DNA from 3 places in the Streptomyces sp. NPDC059850 genome. Region 1 is predicted to be linked to each of the others. Evidence: riboswitches for the same ligand, from Rfam matches in the RefSeq annotation. Region 1 holds a riboswitch; each other region holds the start of a gene.
The links. A riboswitch is a leader RNA that binds a small molecule or an ion and turns the genes downstream of it on or off. The one in region 1 is predicted to bind cobalamin.

Region 1 (2,261 bases):
TGCCGCTCGCCCGGGCCAGGAACTCCACGGCGGCCAGCGCGGCGGCGCGCGGCACATCCCGCGCCCGCACCTCCAACGCGACCCCGTCAGCCCCGGAGCCCACCCGCAGTACGGCTCCGCCGTCCCCCGTTGCGATCAATGTCACATCCGCGCTCAGCGCGGCCACATCGCCCCGGCCGTCGTCCATCGCGAACAGGAAACGGCCCGACAAGCCGGACAGTTCTTCCCACGCGCCACCGCACAGCGCGGCGTCCAACTCCCGCGTCCACGCCGTGACATCGCCGTATCCGGCGCCGTCGAGCCCGCTCAGCGGGGACGCCACGATGTTGCGCACCCGGTCGTACCGCTCGGAGGGGAGCAGTCCGGCGTCCCGCAGCCCGGCCGCCAGTTCGCCACCGCAGGTCGCCGCCAGGCCGCGGAGCTGGAGATTTCCGCGCGAGGTGAGGTCCAGCCCGCCGTCCCCCAGCTCCTCGCTCACCCGCGCCAGCGCCTGCGCCTGACGCACCGTCAGCAGGCCGCCCGGTGTCCGGACGCGCGCCAGGGACCCGTCGTCCGCGGAGTGCAGCCGCAGCGCGCCGGGGCAGGCGTCATCGCGTCCGCGCTCCCGGCGTGGGGGCGCTTCATCCGCAGGTGGGACGGTTGTCGGGGGGAGGGACATGGCGGCGAGCATACCGACGTTTCGTCGGCCCTCACCGTCCCGTGCCAGGTCAGGAACGCCTACTATGCTCTGCGGCGGGCCGTCTGGCCCGCCGGACGCTTAAGACGGCGTTTAGGGGAGGAAACCGGTGCGAATCCGGTGCGGTCCCGCCACTGTGAGCACGGCCAGCCCGCCGTGCGAGCCAGGAACTCCCGCCGTCTTCACAACCCGCCCGGGGCGCGGACCCCGAGGAAGGCGCGCTGAGCCATGATCCTTCTGCTGTCGACGTCCGACACCGACCTGCTCAGTGCCCGCGCGGCCACGGGCCCGGTGCCATACCGCCTCGCCAACCCGGCGCGGCTCGCGCTCGACGAGCTGCCCGGCCTCCTCGACGGTGCCGAACTCGTCGTCGTACGGCTCCTCGGTGGCGTCCGCGCCTGGGAGGAAGGCCTCGCAACCCTGCTCGCGGGCGACCTCCCCGTCGTCGTGCTCACCGGTGAACAGGCCCCTGACGCCCAGCTCATGGAGGCGTCCACGGTCCCCGTGGGCATCGCCGCCGAGGCGCACGCCTACCTCGCCCACGGCGGACCCGCCAACCTGGAGCAGCTGGCCCGGTTCCTCTCCGACACCGTGCTGCTCACCGGCCACGGCTTCGAGCCGCCCGCCCCCGCCCCCACCTGGGGTCCGCTGGAGCGCACCGCGCGCGAGGACGTCACCGGACCGACCATCGCCGTGCTCTACTACCGGGCCCACCACATGAGCGGCAACACCGCCTTCGTGGAAGCCCTGTGCCAGGCCGTGGAGGACGCCGGGGCGCGCCCGCTGCCGCTGTATGTCGCCTCCCTCCGGGCCCCGGAACCCGAGCTGATCGAGGCCCTCGGCGCGGCCGACGCCGTCGTCACCACCGTGCTCGCCGCGGGCGGCACCCGCCCCGCCGAGGCGTCGGCGGGCGGCGACGACGAGTCGTGGGACGCGGGCGCGCTCGCCGGGCTCGACGTCCCCGTACTCCAGGCGCTGTGCCTGACCTCGTCCCGCAGCGCGTGGGAGGAGAACGACGAGGGCCTGTCCCCGCTGGACGCCGCGACCCAGGTCGCCGTCCCGGAGTTCGACGGACGGCTCATCACCGTCCCGTTCTCCTTCAAGGAGGTCGACGAGGACGGCCTGCCCGTCTACGCTCCCGACCCCGAGCGCGCCGTGCGTGTCGCCGGAATCGCGGTACGACACGCCCGGCTCCGCCACATACCGGCGGCCGACAAGCGCCTCGCGCTCGTCCTGTCCGCCTACCCCACCAAGCACTCCCGGATCGGCAACGCGGTCGGCCTCGACACCCCCGCCAGCGCCGTCGCCCTGCTGCGCCGGCTGCGCGCCGAGGGGTACGACCTCGGCCCCGAGGAGGGCCCCGGATCGCTTCCGGGCCTGGTCTCCGGCGTCGGCGACGAGCTGATCTACGCCCTCATCGAGGCGGGCGGCCACGACCAGGACTGGCTCACCGAGGAGCAGCTGGCCAAGAACCCGGTCCGGGTCCCCGCCGCCGACTACCGCCGCTGGTACGCCACGCTGCCGCAGGAGCTGCGCGACGCGGTCGAGGAGCACTGGGGCCCGCCGCCCGGCGAGATGTTCGTGG
Region 2 (2,261 bases), on a different contig from region 1:
CGTGAGCGCTTCCGAAGCATTGATGAACACCTTTCAGTTGCTGACGCACCGTGAGATGCCTGCGCTTGCACGGAAGTTCACCCACGAACACCGCGTTATCCGAATGTGATATTCCACCGATGCCGCCGTAGCGACAGCACTCTCTTGCGGTGACTGGGAAACCGTAGGAGAGTGCCCTGATGGTGACCAAACAACAGCTCAACGGCCTGCCCGAGGACGCGGACCTGAGGCGCGCGGACTCCCTGGCGCGCGAGATCTTCTCGGACGTGGCCAACAAGTGGGCACTCCTGATCATCGAGGCGATCGGCGAGCGCACCCTGCGCTTCAGCGAGCTGCGGAACGAGGTCGAGGGCGTCAGCCACAAGATGCTCACCCAGAACCTGCGCATGCTGGAGCGCAACGGCCTGGTCGACCGGAAGGTGTACCCCACCGTGCCGCCGCGGGTCGAGTACACCCTCACCGAGCCGGGCCGGGCCCTGCGCACCACGGTCGACGCCCTGTGCGGCTGGACCCACCAGTACCTCGACCGCATCGAGGACGCGCGCCAGCGCTTCGGCGCCTGACGGAGCGGGCCGCGTCGGCGAGGTGGCCCAGAGGGTGGCCCACCTCACCATCCGGATGGCGGACGGCCCTCTTCCCTCCCGCGCCCCACCCCGTAGGCTGGCCGGTGCAGCTGGTTCGCCCCGTCCGCCAGGCGGGACGCGTCGCAAGAGGGAACCCGGTGGGAATCCGGGACTGCCCCGCAGCGGTGAGCGGGAACGACCGCCGTCATGTGCACTGGGCCCGGCGACATCGGGCCTGGGAAGCGACGGCCAGTAGGTGTCCTCCCCCGGAGGACGTGCCCGCGAGTCCGAAGACCTGCCAGTGGCCCGCGTACGAACCACTCGTGCGCGGCATCTCGGTGACCTCGAGGGCGGGTCGGCGTACCTACCAGGCGGATGACCGCGCTGTGCCGCGCGGGGTCGTCTTCCGCCGGGTTCCGTCACCCTTCGCGCTCTCGTCCCGTCGCCGGGATCTCAGGGATTCATCTCGCGAAGGAGATCTCCGTGACCAGCAAGACCGCGGCCGCGGCAGCACGGGCCACCGTGTACGGCTACCCCCGCCAGGGCCGGAACCGGGAACTGAAGAAGGCGATCGAGGGCTACTGGAAGGGCCGCGTCACCGCCGACGCCCTCCGCGCCACCGCCGCCGAACTGCGCGCCACCAACTGGCGGCAGCTCTCCGGGGCGGGCGTCCACGAGGTGCCCACCGGCGACTTCTCGTACTACGACCATGTCCTCGACACCACCGTCATGGTCGGCGCGATCCCCACCCGGCACCGCGCCGCCGTCGAGGCCGACGCCCTGGACGGCTACTTCGCCATGGCGCGCGGCACCCAGGACGTGGCGCCGCTGGAGATGACGAAGTGGTTCGACACCAACTACCACTACCTGGTGCCCGAGCTGGGCCCGGACACGGTGTTCTCGGCCGACTCCACGAAGCAGGTGGCGGAGCTGAAGGAGGCCCTGGCCCTGGGCCTGACCGCCCGGCCCGTCCTGGTCGGCCCGGTCACCTACCTGCTGCTCGCCAAGCCCGCCCCCGGGGTGGCCGCGGACTTCGACCCGCTCACCCTGCTCGACCGGCTGCTGCCGGTGTACGCGGAGGTGCTGGCCGACCTGCGCGCGGCGGGCGCCGCGTGGGTGCAGCTGGACGAGCCCGCCCTCGTCCAGGACCGCACCCCGGCCGAGCTGAACGCCGCAGAGCGCGCGTACCGCGACCTCGGCGCGCTCGCCGACCGGCCGAAGCTGCTCGTGGCCACCTACTTCGACCGGCTCGGCGACGCCCTGCCGGTGCTGGCCAAGGCCCCGGTCGACGGGCTCGCGCTGGACTTCACCGAGGCGGCGGCCGCCAACCTGGACGCGCTGGCCGCCGTCGGCGGACTGTCCGGCAAGCGCCTGGTGGCGGGCGTGGTCAACGGCCGCAACATCTGGGTCAACGACCTGGAGAAGTCCCTGTCGACGCTGGGCACCCTGCTGGGTCTTGCCGACCGGGTCGACGTGGCCGCCTCCTGCTCCCTCCTCCACGTGCCGCTCGACGCGGCGGCCGAGCGGGACATCGAGCCGCAGATCCTGCGCTGGCTGGCCTTCGCGAAGCAGAAGACCGCCGAGATCGTCGCCCTCGCCAAGGGCCTCGCCCGGGGCACCGACGCCATCGCCGGTGAACTCGCCACCAACCGGGCCGCGCTGGCCTCCCGCGCCGACTCGCCGATCACCCACGATCCG
Region 3 (2,261 bases), on a different contig from region 1:
GGTGCGGGACGTGGGCGACGGGCTGCTCATCGTCGGCACCACGCTGGCCTGTCAGGTGCTCACCGACCGCGCCGTGGTGGACCCGGCCGCCGATCCGGCCGGAATGTGGCTGTGCGTCCCGGATCAGGACCGCTGGCTGCGCGCGATGCCCGCGATGGTCGGCACCGCCGCGCTGCGCTGGGTGCTCGATCTCACAGGGACGACCACGGCCGAGCTGGACACCCTGCTCGGCCAGAGCCCGCCGGGCGCGGGCGGCGTGACCGCACTGCCCTTCCTGTCCGGCGCCGGGGAACGCGCCCCCTTCGTGGAGCCCGCCGCCCAGGGCCGGTTGGACGGCCTCGGCCTCGGCACCAGCCGCGCCGACGCCGTACGGGCCGTCTGCGAGGCCGTCGCCTACGCGGCCCGCCACTGCCTGGAGGCGGCCGGGCTCTCGGGGCGGCTCGCGCTGTGCGGCGGGGGCGTGCGCTCCGCCGCGTGGACGGAGATTTTCGCGGATGTCATTGGTCACCCCGCGGCCGTCCCGGACGAGCCGGAAGTCGGCGCGCGCGGCGCGGCGGCGGTCGCCTGGCGGTCCCTCGGCGACCCCGTGGACGCCCCGCACTGGCGCTCCGCGTCCCGTACCGTCGAGCCCCGGGCGGAGCTTCGCGGCGCGTACGAGGACGGCTACGCGGGCTACCGCGACCGCCTCGCCCGTGCCCTGGACGAATGGCGGACGAGCGGCCCGGCGAGCTAGTTTTCCCTGGGATTCCGGCGGGATTCCGGCAGGCTTCCAGGGGGCTTCCGGCGCGGCCAAAGCCTGACGCGACTAGCACATCTATGCGAATCCACCCAGCTGACGACACAACATCTGGGGGCGCGTGCGCAGCGCGACACAAGATGTATGCTCGTGCTCGCTGTCGCCGCAGGGGAATCCGGTGGGAATCCGGAACTGTCCCGCAACGGTGTACGTGTGCGCTTTTGCGCACCCGTGAGTCCGATGACCTGCCGACGGCCGTCTGCATACGTCCGGGCCTCGTGGGTTGGGTCGATGGACGCTGCGCGGTGTGCCCTGAAGCGGAATCGGCATGCCCGTAAGCGGCCATCGCGCACCGCCCTCGCAGGCCCCCAGCCGAGCGAGGGAGAACACTTCAGTGACCATCGCGCCCGCCGATCCGGTTTCAGAGGCAGCGGACTCTATGGCAGCGGCCGACGCGCCCGGGACCGCCCTGCTGCGGACCCTGACCGCGCTCACCGCCGACCTGCCCGCCACCGACCCCGGCAGGGTCGCGGCCGCCGCCCTGCGCGGCCGCCACTCCGGTTCGGACGAGGCGGAGTTGCGCTCCCTGGCGACCGAGGCGGCGGCCGGGCTCATCGGCGAGGAGCCGGAGTACTCCAAGCTCGCCGCGCGGCTGCTGACCCGCGCGATCGCCGACGAGGCGGCCGGGCAGGGCGCGGAATCCTTCTCGGCCTCCGTCGCCGTGGGCCACCGCGAGGGCCTGATCGCCGACTCCACCGCCGAGTTCGTCACCACCCACGCCACCCGGCTGGACGCGCTGGTCGACCAGGCGCTGGCCGACGGCGCGGACGACCGCTTCGGCTACTTCGGGCTGCGCACCCTGCACAGCCGCTATCTGCTGCGCCACCCGATCACCCGTCAGGTGATCGAGACCCCGCAGCACTTCCTGCTGCGGGTGGCCTGCGGGCTCGCCGAGGACCCGTCCGAGCGGGCGCTGGGCGACGTCGCCGAGCTGTACCGGATGACCAGCACGCTGTCGTACCTGCCCAGCTCCCCCACGCTGTTCAACTCCGGCACCCGGCACCCGCAGATGTCGTCCTGCTATCTGCTGGACTCGCCGCTGGACGAGCTGGACTCGATCTACAACCGCTACCACCAGGTCGCGCGCCTCTCGAAGCACGCGGGCGGCATCGGTCTGTCGTACTCCCGCATCCGCGCCCGCGGTTCGCTGATCCGCGGCACCAACGGGCACTCCAACGGCATCGTGCCGTTCCTGCGCACGCTCGACGCCTCCGTGGCCGCCGTCAACCAGGGCGGCCGTCGCAAGGGCGCGGCCTGTGTCTATCTGGAGACCTGGCACGCGGACCTGGAGGAGTTCCTGGAGCTGCGGGACAACACGGGCGAAGAGGCCCGCCGCACCCACAACCTCAACATCGCGCACTGGATCCCGGACGAGTTCATGCGCCGGGTCGAGGCGGACGCCGACTGGTCGCTGTTCTCCCCGGCGGACGCGCCCGAACTGGTCGACCTGTGGGGCGACGAGTTC

Region 2: linked by a shared signal. The riboswitch ahead of metE (5-methyltetrahydropteroyltriglutamate--homocysteine S-methyltransferase) and the one ahead of cobN (cobaltochelatase subunit CobN) in region 1 are both predicted to bind cobalamin.
Region 3: linked by a shared signal. The riboswitch ahead of ACFV9T_RS16000 (ribonucleoside-diphosphate reductase subunit alpha) and the one ahead of cobN (cobaltochelatase subunit CobN) in region 1 are both predicted to bind cobalamin.

What each region holds. Positions count from the first base shown of each region.
Region 1 is NZ_JBHWJI010000019.1:75,261-77,521, forward strand. It holds gene cobG (precorrin-3B synthase) at 1-658, opposite strand, end outside; cobalamin riboswitch at 733-870, shown strand; gene cobN (cobaltochelatase subunit CobN) at 905-2,261, shown strand, end outside.
Region 2 is NZ_JBHWJI010000006.1:67,451-69,711, reverse strand. It holds gene ACFV9T_RS06945 (FG-GAP repeat domain-containing protein) at 1-20, opposite strand, end outside; gene ACFV9T_RS06940 (winged helix-turn-helix transcriptional regulator) at 180-563, shown strand; cobalamin riboswitch at 658-881, shown strand; gene metE (5-methyltetrahydropteroyltriglutamate--homocysteine S-methyltransferase) at 1,047-2,261, shown strand, end outside.
Region 3 is NZ_JBHWJI010000016.1:158,965-161,225, forward strand. It holds gene ACFV9T_RS15995 (FGGY family carbohydrate kinase) at 1-733, shown strand, start outside; cobalamin riboswitch at 864-1,004, shown strand; gene ACFV9T_RS16000 (ribonucleoside-diphosphate reductase subunit alpha) at 1,131-2,261, shown strand, end outside.